2 regions of the Pectobacterium parmentieri genome follow, and region 1 is predicted to be linked to the other one. Evidence: predicted binding sites of a transcription regulator. Region 1 holds the regulator's gene; the other holds the start of a gene.
The links. Region 1 encodes ArgR, which controls arginine synthesis, uptake and breakdown. Its sites were predicted from a motif close to ANTGAATAAAAATACANT; they were not measured.
Positions count from the first base shown of each region.

Region 2: argA (amino-acid N-acetyltransferase) is a predicted target of ArgR. The motif match lies at 4,732-4,749, and genes of this name have one in related genera.

Region 1 covers NZ_CP015749.1:3,307,933-3,315,598, forward strand. The annotation lists gene ispB (octaprenyl diphosphate synthase) at 1-808, shown strand, start outside; gene A8F97_RS15015 (DNA-binding protein) at 880-1,254, opposite strand; gene A8F97_RS15020 (DNA-binding protein) at 1,503-1,889, opposite strand; gene A8F97_RS15025 (helix-turn-helix domain-containing protein) at 2,078-2,341, shown strand; gene mdh (malate dehydrogenase) at 2,405-3,340, opposite strand; gene argR (transcriptional regulator ArgR) at 3,811-4,281, shown strand; gene tsaD (tRNA (adenosine(37)-N6)-threonylcarbamoyltransferase complex transferase subunit TsaD) at 4,351-5,364, opposite strand; gene rpsU (30S ribosomal protein S21) at 5,592-5,807, shown strand; gene dnaG (DNA primase) at 5,961-7,666, shown strand, end outside.
Region 2 covers NZ_CP015749.1:398,052-405,717, reverse strand. The annotation lists gene A8F97_RS01755 (molybdopterin-dependent oxidoreductase) at 1-1,297, opposite strand, end outside; gene mltA (murein transglycosylase A) at 1,326-2,489, opposite strand; tRNA gene A8F97_RS01745 (tRNA-Met) at 2,760-2,836, shown strand; tRNA gene A8F97_RS01740 (tRNA-Met) at 2,885-2,961, shown strand; tRNA gene A8F97_RS01735 (tRNA-Met) at 3,010-3,086, shown strand; gene amiC (N-acetylmuramoyl-L-alanine amidase AmiC) at 3,260-4,504, opposite strand; gene argA (amino-acid N-acetyltransferase) at 4,764-6,107, shown strand; gene A8F97_RS01720 (L-talarate/galactarate dehydratase) at 6,172-7,368, opposite strand.

The DNA.
Region 1 (7,666 bases):
AGCCAGAGCCCTCGCCTATGACGGGGATAAGCATGTCACTGTCGCCGCCCTGATCGAATTTATCCATACAGCAACGCTGCTGCATGATGATGTGGTAGACGAATCCGACATGCGCCGAGGTAAAGCGACGGCGAATGCTGCCTTTGGCAACGCGGCGAGCGTGTTAGTTGGGGATTTCATCTATACCCGCGCCTTCCAGATGATGACCAGCCTTGAATCGTTACGCGTGCTGGCTCTGATGTCAGAAGCAGTAAACGTGATTGCTGAAGGTGAAGTCTTGCAGTTAATGAATTGCAACGACCCGGATATCACGGAAGAAAGTTATATGCGCGTCATTTACAGCAAAACAGCACGTTTATTTGAAGCCGCAGCACAATCATCTTCTATCCTTGCCGGTGCAACGCCAGGGCAAGAAAAAGCGCTTCAGGATTATGGTCGCTACCTAGGCACCGCATTCCAGTTAATTGACGATCTGCTGGACTACAGTGCAGACGGTAAAACGCTGGGCAAAAACACGGGCGATGACCTTAATGAAGGCAAGCCAACGCTACCATTGCTGCACGCCATGCATCATGGTAATGCGGAACAGAGCTCGCTGATTCGCAATGCGATTGAAGAAGGAAATGGGCGTCACCTGCTAGAACCGGTTCTTGCCGCGATGCAGCAATGCGGTTCGCTCGATTATACGCGCCAACGCGCCGAAGAAGAGGCGGATAAGGCGATCAGCGCACTACAACGGTTACCGGAAACGCCGTACCGTGTGGCACTTGAAGGCCTAGCCCACTTAGCCGTACAACGCGACTTCTAACGTGGTGTACGATTTTATCTGGCAGATTCAACCTAAGTAGCGCTGCATTGCAGCGCTACTCGTTCGGCAGACTAGGCCGTCTGATCGCTGGTGACATCATCCAACCGAGACAACATCGCTATTGTTCCTTCACGCAAGATGAAATTAATCAGTTGGGCACGCTCATCAACAGATAGCTGATGGAAAATATGCACCCATGATGACAGCAGGGTCGGTTCGTTATCGATGCGATAATACTCTGTTGGCGGATTCTCTTTCACTAGCAAAGAATTCCTGACTTCATTCGGTAAACTACGAATAGAGTATTCGACGCCACGCCCTTGAACGCCTTTCCGTCTGCGCTTTTCCCAACCGTCATCTCGCGCCCGTTTGTTCAGTCCCTGCGGTGACTTAGGCAACCCACCTACGCCAACCAGCTCACTTGTTGCAAACCATTCTTTGTCCATACTCGTCACTCCCTTGTTTGTTTTGAACAGGCATTACGTCAACTCGCCCAAAAGTTTCCATATAGTAGACTATAATTACCTAAACCGCTAACTTTTACGCGTTACCGACACACCTAAGTAATAGAAGAAATGATTAAATCCTGCGCGATGCCCAAACATCGCGGCCAGAACACAGCTACAAAGCAAAAGAAAAATACAGGTTCCTCTCTATCGCTAAGATTAACGACAGAGCACATATCAGTGGCAAATCAACCAATTTCCATTGATGAGGCAACGTCCCCATCCGAAGGGGTAATACCCAACTGGCTCAGCGTAGTAGACACCCCGACCCGCAGAATATAAGCAATTAGCTCATCTCTTTCTTTCTCAGATAGTTGCTGATAGATCTGCATCCATACGGCTAATGCCGCAGGCTGTCTCGCCGAGTAGGCGGAAGGCTCGATGTCGAGTAATAGGGACTGTCTTACCGTCTCCGGCAAGCTGTGAATTGAATACTCTACCCCCCGTCCCTGGACGCCTTTGCGGCGGCGTTTCTCCCATCCATCCTCACGGGCGCGCTTATTCAATCCTTGTCTTGATTTCGGAAGGCCGCCGACTCCAACCAATTCGCTGGTAGCAAACCACTCTTTTTTCATTGCCTTTCATCCTGATAGTGCCATCCCTAACAAAAACGCGTTTATTTTGGAAATATATTGAGAATTTTAAGGAAAATTAATGCTATATTATTTCCAAATAATAATGTCATGTTAGCTCGGCATATAACTAACATCCGTTATTTATACCACTAATCTACAGTCGTCTTATAGCAAATAAGGGAAGGATTATGATTTTAAGGAAACAAGACTGGCATCCCGCTGATATCATTGCTGCACTGCGCAAGAAAAATACAACGCTGGCGGCAGTATCGCGAGCAGCCGGATTAAGCTCATCTACGTTAGCTAACGCGCTCTCACGCCCTTGGCCCAAAGGGGAATGGCTTATCGCCGATGCGCTGAGTATTCACCCATCAGAGATTTGGCCTAGTCGATATTACAATCCAGAAACCAATGAGCTTATCGACAGAAAAAAACTCATCCGCCCCGATTAAAATAAGAAAAGCCGGAGATCGACATCTCCGGCTTTTTATTCTGCGTATTATTAACAATCGTAATTATTTGATGAAGGTCTCGCCTAACTCAATATCCTGCTTCAGCGTGTCCAACATACTGTTTAGTGCATTTTGCTCAAACGCACTTAATGCGCCAATGTCTTTACGTTCAGCGACGCCATCTTTACCTAACAGAATCGGCTGAGCGAAGAAGCGTGCATGTTTGCCATCGCTTTCAACGTAAGCACATTCCACCACACCACTTTCGCCTTGCAGCGCGCGGACCAGAGACAAACCAAAACGCGCAGCAGCCTGCCCCATAGACAGCGTAGCCGATCCGCCACCCGCTTTGGCTTCAACAACCTCGGTGCCTGCATTCTGAATACGTTTGGTCAGATCGGCCACTTCCTGTTCGCTGAAGCTGATACCAGGAACCTGAGACAGCAGAGGCAGAATCGTCACACCAGAGTGCCCACCGATAACCGGTACGTTAATATCCTGCGGCTGTTTGCCTTTCAACTCAGCAACAAACGTGTTGGAGCGGATGATATCCAGCGTGGTTACGCCGAACAGTTTGTTTTTGTCATACACGCCGGCTTTTTTCAGCACTTCGGCTGCAATAGCGACGGTCGTGTTCACGGGGTTAGTAATGATCCCGATGCAGGCTTTCGGGCAGGTAACCGCAATTTGCTCAACCAGGTTGCGCACAATACCTGCGTTGACATTGAACAGATCGGAACGATCCATACCAGGTTTACGTGCCACGCCAGCGGAAATCAGCACAATATCCGCACCAGCAAGCGCTGGTTTAGCGTCTTCACCGCTATAGCCTTTGATCTTCACTGCTGTAGGAATATGGCTCAGATCGACAGCAACACCCGGTGTTACCGGAGCAATATCGTAAAGGGATAGTTCTGAACCTGAAGGAAGCTGGGTTTTGAGGAGGAGTGCGAGTGCCTGACCGATACCACCTGCTGCTCCGAGAACTGCAACTTTCATCCTAAACTCCTTATTATCGTAAAATAAAAAAGTGCCGTGAATTCATTTGGTTATAAACAAAATATAAAAAACAAAGGTAAAATCAGTTTACTTATCTTTCTGCAAATAACATGAGAGATAAAAATACGCTATGTCTCTAATAATAAATCAAAAACAGCCATTCGTTCGAAAGGTAAGTAAAGTTAATAAGCTATTGAGCTATAACGTGGTGTTAATTCACGTGTGTTTAACCAGTGCGCTACATTACACCGATCAATGACGTCCAAACAACATCATTCTGATAACATTTGATTTACTTTTATGTGACGCAGGACGCATTTTTTGGACTACCCAAGAGACTGAATTTTTTTGAAAACAGCGACTAGCGCATATATGGGGAAATAGACTGGAATTATACGCAATTTAATTGCATAAAAATTCACACAACTGCATAATAGAAAGATTAACCCTAACAATTAATCCGGTGCAGAATGCGAAATTCGACAAAACAAGAAGACCTCGTTAAAGCGTTCAAGGCGCTATTAAAGGAAGAGAAGTTCAGTTCCCAAAGTGAAATTGTTCAAGCATTGCAAGACGAAGGATTTGAAAACATCAACCAATCCAAAGTGTCACGCATGCTAACGAAATTTGGTGCAGTGCGCACACGCAATGCCAAAATGGAGATGGTGTATTGTCTCCCTGCCGAACTCGGTGTCCCTACCACATCCAGCCCGCTAAAGAATCTGGTGTTAGACGTAGACTACAATGACGCGGTCATCGTGATCCACACAAGCCCAGGTGCCGCGCAACTCATAGCCCGCCTGTTAGACTCACTAGGAAAATCTGAAGGCATTCTGGGCACCATTGCGGGTGATGACACCATCTTCACCACGCCAGCAAGAGGCTTCAGCGTCAAACAGCTTTACGAAGCAATTTTGGTGTTATTCGAACAAGAGTTGTAATTAGCTCGTCCGCTGCCGCTTTTTGCTACGTGTAGAATCTGCTACACGTAGCGATTATCACTCGAATGCTTACACTGCGGGCAATTCAGCCAATGGCCAGCGTGGTCGAACAGATACACCAAGCGTCTGGCTCGCACCATGAACCAGGCGAACGCTGCCCGCGTAGGCAATCATCGCGCCGTTATCCGTGCAGAATTCGGGGCGCGCATAAAATACTTCACCACCGCGTTTTGCCATCACCTCACCTAAACGCTGGCGCAACGTCCGGTTGGCGCTCACGCCCCCAGCCATAACCAGTCGTTTAAAACCTGTTTCATCCAGCGCACGACGACACTTGATAGCCAGCGTATCCACAACAGCATCTTCAAATGCACGTGCAATATCGGCACGCGTTTGCTCGTCATCACCATTGCTACGGATCGTATTAGCAGCAAACGTTTTTAGTCCAGAGAAGCTGAAATCTAACCCCGGCCGATCGGTCATTGGGCGTGGAAACGTAAAGCGATGGGGATCGCCCGCCTGCGCCATTTTCGACAGCATCGGGCCACCTGGATAATCCAATCCCAGTAACTTGGCGGTCTTATCAAACGCTTCACCCGCCGCATCGTCAACCGACTCACCCAGCAAACGGTATTCACCAATGCCCGTCACGCTGATGAGCTGCGTGTGGCCACCAGAAACCAGCAGCGCAACGAAGGGAAACGCAGGTGGGTTATCTTCCAGCATGGGTGCCAGCAAATGCCCTTCCATGTGGTGCACAGGAATCGCTGGCACACCCCAGGCAAACGCCAGAGCACGACCAACCGTCGCACCAACCAATAATGCGCCAACTAAGCCTGGCCCCGCGGTATAAGCCACACCATCAATGTCACCGGCCTGTAATCCAGCTTCACCCAGCGCTGCCTGAATCAACGGAACCGTTTTACGCACGTGGTCACGTGAGGCAAGCTCAGGCACTACGCCACCGTAGTCAGCATGCAATTTGACCTGGCTGTATAATTGATTAGCGAGCAAACCGGTTACCGTGTCATAAATGGCCACGCCAGTTTCATCACAGGATGTTTCGATACCCAATACGCGCATTACTGTTCCTACCTTGATGACGATACAAGCACGCGGTAAATGCCGCTTGCTTCAAACTGTAGATAGTCTACCATAAGCGGCCTGATTTCTGTGCTGGCCTCGGTTGCGCGTTTTATGATCACCGCAATGCTTTACAAAGGCGTCACGTTTGCAGTAGAATTCCGCACCATTTTGAAAAGGCTGGCACAAGGCCAGCGGCAAACCGAATTTATTGAGGTGAGAGGCACATGCCGGTAATTAAAGTACGTGAAAACGAGCCGTTCGACGTAGCTCTGCGTCGCTTCAAACGTTCCTGTGAAAAAGCAGGCGTTCTGGCTGAAGTTCGTCGTCGTGAGTTTTATGAAAAACCAACGACCGAACGCAAGCGCGCTAAAGCTTCTGCAGTGAAACGTCACGCGAAGAAATTGGCTCGAGAAAACGCACGCCGCACTCGTCTGTATTAATTTTCAGGAGGGTTCTCCCTCCTACGCGTGATTAATCCGCAGACTTAGCAGTTGCATACGAAGGCCGTGCTTTCCGAAAGGGAGCGCGGCTTGTTGTCGTTTATAAGCTATATCCGATGTAACCACGTTGCAGAAGGTATACACCAGGGGCTTATGGCTGGACGAATCCCACGCGTATTTATTAATGACCTGCTGGCTCGCACCGACATCGTCGATCTCATTGACGCGCGCGTCAAACTGAAAAAGCAGGGCAAAAACTACCATGCGTGCTGTCCGTTCCATCACGAAAAAACCCCCTCATTCACCGTAAACGGTGACAAACAGTTCTATCACTGTTTTGGCTGTGGCGCACACGGCAATGCCATTGACTTTTTGATGAATTACGATCGTCTCGAATTCGTTGAAACCATTGAAGAACTTGCCACGCAATATGGCCTCGAAGTGCCTTATGAAACTGGCACAGGCCCAACCCAGTTAGAGCGCCACCAGCGGCAAAGCCTGTACGAATTGATGGGTCAGCTCAGCGGGTTTTATCAGCAAGCGCTCACTCAGTCGGTGGGTACGCCAGCGTTACAGTATCTGCAACAGCGCGGTTTAAGCGCAGACGTCATCAGCCATTTTGCGATTGGCTTCGCCCCGCCCGGCTGGGATAACGTTTTAAAACGCTTTGGTCGCAATAATGACGATCGCAGCACATTGAACGATGCCGGCATGCTGGTGACTAACGATCAAGGCCGAACGTATGATCGCTTCCGTGAGCGTGTGATGTTTCCTATCCGCGACAAACGGGGTCGGGTGATTGCCTTTGGCGGACGCGTATTAGGCGATGGTACACCAAAGTATCTTAACTCGCCGGAAACAGAGATTTTTCATAAAGGTCGCCAACTGTACGGCCTGTATGAAGCGCAGCAAAACCACACTGAGCTCAAACGACTCTTGGTTGTTGAGGGTTACATGGATGTGGTGGCGCTGGCGCAGTTTGGTATTGATTATGCAGTGGCCTCGTTGGGGACTTCCACGACCGCCGATCACATTCAGTTACTATTTCGCGCCACAGACCTGGTGGTGTGTTGTTACGACGGAGACCGTGCCGGACGCGAAGCGGCATGGCGTGCGCTGGAAACTGCGCTACCCTATTTGAACGATGGTCGTCAGCTACGCTTTATGTTTCTGCCGGACGGTGAAGACCCCGACACGCTGGTGCGCAAAGAGGGCAAAGCCGTATTTGAGCAGCGCATGGAACACGCTCTGCCGTTGTCGCAGTTTCTGTTTGAGACGTTGCAGCAGCAGGTGGATATGAGTTCGCCCGACGGCCGAACCAAGCTCAGCACGCTGGTACTGCCGCTGATAGGCCAAGTGCCGGGAGAGACGTTGCGGCTGTATTTACGCCAGCAGCTCGGCAACAAACTAGGTATTTTAGACGACAACCAGTTGGACAGACTGCTGCCCAAAGTGGCTGAGCAGGCTCAATCCTACCAGCCGCCGCAACTAAAAGTCACAACTATGCGTATACTTGTAGGACTTTTAGTACAAAACCCGAGACTGGCGGCAGAGGTTCCTGACCTCGCACTGGAAGGTATTGAAGAAGACAAAGTGGCAGGCTTATCGCTGTTTCAAGACTTGGTGAAAACCTGCAACGCCAGCCCAGGGATGAATATGGGTCTGCTGTTGGAAAAATATCGCGACAGCAAATACCGGAAGCAGCTTGAAACCATGGCTTCGTGGAACCATATGATCGTAGAGGAAGAGCTCGACGAGAAGTTCAGAATCAGTCTGGCAGAGCTCTACGATCAACTGTTGAAACAGCGACAAGAAACATTGATAGCCCGTGACAGAACACATGGGCTCAACGCCAAAGA
Region 2 (7,666 bases), 2.1 Mb from region 1:
GGTTCAACTGCTGGTGATGATGGAACGGGTTGCCGCCCGCCCAGTGAATCAGGTGAACATCGGGATAAGTGTGGGTTTCCCCCTGAAAGGTATAAGGCGTGCCCGGTTGCAATAGCATATCGGCGATACGCGCTACAGGGATCGCCCGCCCGGCGTTCGGAGTGGAAGGCGAAGCCGGTGCAGGCGTTGAAATCCGCTCGTTACCGACGCTATTCATCGAACCGTGGCCGAAGGAGAAGCCGCCGCCCGGTAGCCCCACCTGTCCCAGCATGGAAGACAGCGCGATCATCATCCAGTACGGCTGTTCACCACGGTGTGCGCGCTGCACAGAGTAAGAGCAGGTAATAAAGCTACGCACGCCAATCAGTTGCTGTGCCAGATGCCGGATACGATCGGCGGGAATGCCCGTAATGTCGCTGGCCCATTCGGGGGTTTTCACCACGCCGTCACCGCGACCGTGCAAATAGTCACTCAGTTGTTCATAACCGACGCAGTAGCGTTGCAGGAAATCCTTATCGTCAGCGCCCAGACGCAGAATCTCATAGCCCAGAGCCAACATGAGGGCAACATCGGTATTCGGGCGGATGGGGATCCACTCAGCATTCACAAACTCAGGGCAATCGTCACGCATCGGGCTGACGTTAATAACGGGGATCCCTTTCGCCACCAGCGCTTCCAGTGCGGGCTTCAGCGTATGGTGCCCAGCACCGCCGGAGGCTATCTGCGAATTTCTTAACGCCAACCCACCAAACGCGAGGAAAATATCACAGTGTTCGGCGACGCTGCGCCATTCGGTCACCTTGCCCGTCAGCGGATGGAAGGTGCCAATCACGTAAGGCAGGAAGAACTGCGCGGCTCCCCAACTGTAATTTCCCTGTTGGTCGACCGCGCCACCACCGGAAAAATAGAAGCGGCGTACCTGAGAACGCGCATGGTGATAACGTCCAGCCGACGACCAACCGTAGGAACCGGCAAAAAGGCCGTCCGCACCATAGCGATCGCGAATACGGCGATTTTCCTGCGCGACCAGATCGAGCGCCACGTCCCAATCCACCTCAACAAAATCCTCCCGACCGCGCAGCGTTTTATCGCTGTTTTCCCGCTTCTGGAGCCAGGAACGGCGCACCGAAGGCCGACGGATACGTCGGTCGGAATACACCAGCGGTACGATGGAGTCGAGCATGGCGGAAGGGGCTGGATCGCCCGCAAACGGCTCGCATCGAATCAGCCTGCCGTCTTCAACCACAGCGGTAAACGCGCCCCAATGCGCAAGATGTGGATAACGTTTAATCGCCATGACAACCTCAGGAAAGCATCAATTTTTGTTAATGATTAACCAGCAACGATCCTGAGCCATTGGTATTCATTGTCGGTGTATTCTGTGCGTTGCTGAATAACGGCTGGCTGCTTTGCCCGTTCTTGAGCACCCAGACCCGACCATAGTGGTTATAAAAACCCGCCGAGTGCCCCGCGTCCGGCCCAATACCCTGATACATATCGAAGTGCTGGCCTTTAATCGCGCCACCAACATCCAGCGCAATCATCAGACGCATTTCATACTTGCCGGTAAATTTGCCGACGTTATCCAGCAATGGCACTTCCATTAACAGAGCCGTGCCTGCCGGGATCAGTGAACGGTCAGAAGCCACGGAAGCCTTCGCCACCAGCGGCACAGCACTCGCCCCTTTCACAGGCGCAGACATCATCGGTTTAAAGAAGACAAAAGAAGGGTTCTGTTCAAACAGTTCACGCACGTCATACTCGGAATGCTGCTCCGCCCATTTGCGGATGGCCTGCATAGACATCTCTTCACGCGGGACTTCACCACGATCGATCAGCACCTTACCAATACTGCGATAGGCATGGCCATTTTTGCCCGCGTAGCCGAAGAACGTCAGCGGGCGTCCATCGCCAAAATCAATATAGGCGCTGCCCTGCACTTCCATCATGAAGTTATCAACCAGAGAATTGGTCCAGGCGAGAACCAATCGCTCATCCAGCGCGCCTGAATAAATTCCGGCACGATCCGGCAGGCGACGGTTATTTTTACCCTTTGACGGCATAGCATATAAAGGATGGCGGAATTCTCCCTGACGGGTATGGCGCGCCTGCAATACTGGCGTGTAATAGCCGGTGAACTGCACGTTACCAAAGTTATCAACGCCTTCCATCTGCCAGGCGTTCAGACCAAATTTACTCAGCTCGCGAGTATCCGCTCCTGACATCATCCAGTTTTCGATCGCCTGAAAGACTGTGTTATTGCGCATATAAAGGTTCGGTGACGCCGACCGAATTTCCGCAACCTGGGTGATGAAATCCCGCGCGTTGACGGGTTTTCCTTTGGCATTGGGTTCATTCACCAATTCCAAAGGCTGGTTGAGGTGACCATCCTTATATTGCTGCCCGCGATCGGTTGGCCTGGATTGGCACCCCGCCAGAATGGCGATGACCACTGCGGTCAGCACATATTTTCCCCACCGTCCCTTCATCTTTTGCGCTCGCTTTTTACATCAAAAATTTACCGTCGAACGATAACAAACGCCTATCCAGAAAGGAATGGGATAGCGCATAAATCAATGAGGTAAGGAAAAACGGTTCGGCGCACGGCATCGCAGGAAGCTATTTTCTGTAAATCGCCCCATTACGTTCACAAAACAACCCATCAGATGGTAAATCAATCACCTAACAGCCAAATGCGGCGCTTTTTACAGAAATAGGTTGCATCAATGTTCATGGAGAGTATAGTGCGCATCCACGGACGCGGGGTGGAGCAGCCTGGTAGCTCGTCGGGCTCATAACCCGAAGGTCGTCGGTTCAAATCCGGCCCCCGCAACCAATTGATGTGAGTCGTCCATCAAAAGCAGTAAAGATTAGTTATTACGGACGCGGGGTGGAGCAGCCTGGTAGCTCGTCGGGCTCATAACCCGAAGGTCGTCGGTTCAAATCCGGCCCCCGCAACCAATTGATGTGAGTCGTCCATCAAAAGCAGTGAAGATTAGTTATTACGGACGCGGGGTGGAGCAGCCTGGTAGCTCGTCGGGCTCATAACCCGAAGGTCGTCGGTTCAAATCCGGCCCCCGCAACCAACTAAAACTATGTCTTCTTAAGAACCAAGCGACAAAGCACCTTAACGGGTGCTTTTTTGTTTTTGGCGTTACATGTTTTCTACGCATACCCTACTTCTACGCTCGTCTACGACACATTATCTCTGAACCGCGCCGACAAGACGCGGTCACTGCGTAATAGTAACGATCCCCCACTATCGCTCAGCCTGACTGGCGAAGTAGGCTTTAATACCCGCAAAAATAGATTCGGCAATCTGCTGCTGAAACTGGCTGGTGCGCAGCTTACGCTCTTCTTCCAGATTACTGATAAATGCCGTCTCGACCAGAACAGAAGGGATATCCGGGGCTTTCAGTACCGCAAATCCAGCCTGATCGACGCTATTTTTATGCAGGCGATTCACCTTGCCCAGTCGAGTCAGGATCTCGTTACCAAACTTCAGACTATCGCCAATCGTCACGGTCTGCACCAGATCGAACATGGTGTGATCCAGATAGCGATCGCCACTCATGCTCACTCCACCGATCAAATCTGATTCGTTCTGGGTCTCAGCTAAAAATTTAGCGGCGGTGCTGGTTGCCCCTTTTTTCGAGAGTGCAAAAACCGACGATCCCCTGGCTGAGCGGTTGGTAAAGGCATCTGCATGGATCGAAATGAACAGGTCGGCCCGCTGCTTGCGCGCTTTTGCCACCCGCACACGCAGCGGAATGAACACATCTTCATTACGCGTCATATACGCTTTCATGTTGGATTCATTATCGATCAACTTGCGCAGGCGACGGGCAATTTGTAGCACAATGTCTTTCTCACGCGTTTTATTCTTGCCAATCGCGCCGGGATCTTCACCGCCGTGACCGGGGTCGAGCATAATAATCAGCGGACGATCGCGACCCGCTTTCCCGGCTTTCGGCGCTTCTGCCGGCAGCGTGCGCTCCAGTTCGCCTTTGTTGTAATCCTCCAACAGCGCCAGCAGTGGATCTTCTTCGTTATCGTAGCGCCCTGCTGCAGGATACAAATCCAATACCAGCCGGTGCTTAAATTCGGCCACCGGTCCCAGCGTAAAGACTTTAGTCGTTGCCTGCTGCTTGAGTTCTAGTACCAAACGTACCGTACTTTTATCAAACTGCCCGATGCGCGCCTCTTTAATCAGCGGATCGTTATCCTGCTGAAACTGGCTGGCAATCTCCTTCAGTACGCTGTTCAGGTGAACATTTTCGATATCCACCACGATGCGTTCAGGATTACTCAAACTAAACTGTTTATATTTCAGCGGGTGGTTAGATTCTAACGCAACGCGGGTATAGGCGGAGGATGGCCAGACGCGCACGGCGATAACCTGTGTGGTCGCTGCCATTCCTACACCGCTTACGCTTAATAGCCAGGTTGCTGCTGCGCTTTGTAATAGACGCCGCCGAGTCAGATGATGATTCGAATGAGACATGCCACTCCGATCTTATTGCTGTGCGCTACCCTGCATTGTCGTGGTGCCACAGTGCTGGATATGCCATCAAAAAATGAATAAAGGTAAAAATTGTCAAAAACTTTAACGAATCAGCTTCGCTCTGTCATGCAAAAATCATGTGCAGGCCTTATAACAGGCGGATATCATAAATTTGAAGTATTAACCGTGCTTTTCTGGTTAATACTTCCTCTTGCGTTTTATGTCATAAAGAATAAAAATACAGAAATTACGAATAAAAATGCAAAGAGGGCTCACAGTGAAGGAACGTAGTACAGAGCTGGTTCAGGGCTTCCGCCATTCAGTTCCCTATATCAATGCCCACCGTGGCAAAACGTTTGTCATCATGTTAGGTGGCGAGGCCATTGAACATGCCAACTTCTCTAGCATCGTAAATGATATTGGGTTGTTACACAGTTTGGGGATCAAGTTGGTGGTGGTTTATGGTGCCCGCCCCCAGATCGATGCCAACCTGACAACACACCACTACGAGCCCCACTACCATAAAAATACCCGTATCACCGACAGCGCCACGCTGGAACTGGTCAAACAGGCGGCGGGCATGCTGCAACTGGACATCACCGCTCGGCTGTCTATGAGCCTGAACAACACACCACTGCAAGGTGCCCACATTAATGTCGTCAGCGGTAATTTTATTATCGCCCAGCCGCTTGGCGTTGATGACGGCGTGGACTACTGCCACAGCGGTCGTATTCGTCGCATTGATGAAGAAGCGGTTCATCGCCAGTTAAATAGTGGCGCAATTGTGCTGCTCGGCCCAGTTGCGGTTTCCGTGACGGGTGAAAGTTTCAACTTAACCTCGGAAGAGGTCGCAACCCAGCTCGCCATTAAGCTGAAAGCAGAGAAGATGATCGGCTTCTGCTCCTCACAGGGTGTGACCAATGAGGAAGGACGCATCATTTCCGAGTTGTTCCCAGACGATGCGCAGCAGCGTATTGATGTACTGGAACAGGCCGGCGATTACCACTCTGGTACGGTCAGATTTCTGCGCGGCGCAGTCAAAGCCTGTCGTAGCGGTGTGCGTCGCAGCCACTTGATCAGCTATCAGGACGACGGTGCCTTGTTGCAGGAACTGTTCTCACGCGACGGCATCGGCACGCAGATTGTGATGGAAAGCGCCGAGCAGGTTCGCCGTGCAACCATTAATGACATCGGCGGCATTCTGGAGTTGATTCGCCCGCTGGAAGAACAAGGCATTCTGGTCAGGCGCTCACGTGAGCAGTTGGAAATGGAGATCGACAAATTCACCGTTGTCGCACGCGATAACCTGACCATCGCCTGTGCCGCGCTTTACCCGTTCCCGGAAGAGAGCATCGGTGAAATGGCCTGCGTTGCGGTTCACCCGGATTACCGTAGTTCATCGCGTGGCGATATGCTATTACAGCGCGTTGCCGCTCAGGCACGCCAGCAGGGTCTGCAAAAGCTGTTTGTGCTGACGACGCACAGCATCCACTGGTTCCAGGAACGTGGCTTTTTACCCGCCGAGGTGGAGATGCTGCCGAAGAAGAAACAGGAGTTGTACAACTACCAGCGGCGATCAAAGATTCTGGTACTAGACCTCTGAATTATTTCATTCAATAACGCTTCTCGTGGCCGATCGTAACATCGGCCACAGCGCGTTAATCCGCTTATGGCTGCTTGCCAAACTCACAGCTCAGCGTCGTCCACTTCCTTGCTTGTTCACTCAGCGTAAACCCAAGCCCCAGACGATCGGATACCCACATGCGCCCATCGCGTAACTCGAGTTGTTCGTTGAAGAGCGGATTCAGCCACTCGAAGTGCTCCAACCAGGGCTCAATCGGATAAGCGGCGGCCAGATGTAAATGCACTTCCATCGCAAAATGCGGTGCCAGCTTACGACCGTGCTTCGCTGCCAAATCCATGATTCTCAGGAAAGGAGAAATCCCACCTACGCGCGGTGCATCCGGCTGCACGAAGTCACTGGCGTTACCGAGAATCAACTGTTCATGCTCGCGGAAACTGGTCAACATCTCACCCGTGGCAATCGGCGTATCCAGCGCAGCCGTCAGCGCCGCATGACCTTCCACATCGTAGGCATCCAGCGGCTCTTCAATCCAGACCAGATTAAAGGCTTCCATCTTTCTGCCCATCCGAATCGCTGTTTCGCGATCCCACTGCTGATTGGCATCCACCATCAGCGGGAAATCGTCTCCCAACGCTTCTCGCACCGCCGTGAGACGACGGATATCCTCCGCAGTATTCGGCTGCCCCACTTTTAGTTTGATTCCGCCGATACCGCTTTCGCGAGAAATCACGACATTTTTTAATACCTGATCCAACGGCGTATGCAGGAAGCCACCGGAGGTGTTGTAGCACTGAACGGAATCACGATGTGAACCCAACAACTTCGACAGAGGCAAACTTGCACGCTTGGCTTTCATGTCCCACAGTGCGATGTCGAGCGGAGAAATGGCCTGCACTGCCATTCCGCTGCGGCCAACCGATGCGCCGGCCCACAGCAATTTGGTATAGATCTTATCGATATCATTCGGATCTTCGCCTAACAGGTTATCCGCAATTTCTTTCGCGTGAGCATAGATACCTTGCCCACCCGCCCGCTTGGAGTAGCTGAACCCCACTCCTTCAAACCCATCACGACTGCGAATTTCCGCAAAAATAATAGCGACTTCGGTCAGCGGTTTTTGCCTTCCGGTCAGCACTTTTGCATCGCTGACTGGCGTTGCCAACGGCAAAAACGCCAGAGAGAGTTTTACCCATTCGATCCGATCGCCCGATTCGGCAGCCGTTCTGACATTCGTGGCTTTTGCATAACTAACCGCCGCTGAATTTGCACTGATGGTCATGTCTCACCCCTTAAAATGATTGCGCTAACATTTACAAACAGAAAGGAAGATAGCGACAAATGAAGAAAAAACATGCAACTTAGATCACAAAATAATCATTAAAATACCAAAAACACATCCTAAGCAACCAAATAATGATTGCGCAATCACCACAAAAAATAAGAGGATAAAACCAAAATACGAAGCGGAAAATTTAGGTGTCAGCCCGAAAAAACGAGAAAATTCAGGCTGGTTGCTAAAAATACAGGTGACTGGAAAACCGATGTACCATCAACGATAATCTCGCAACACGTGAATG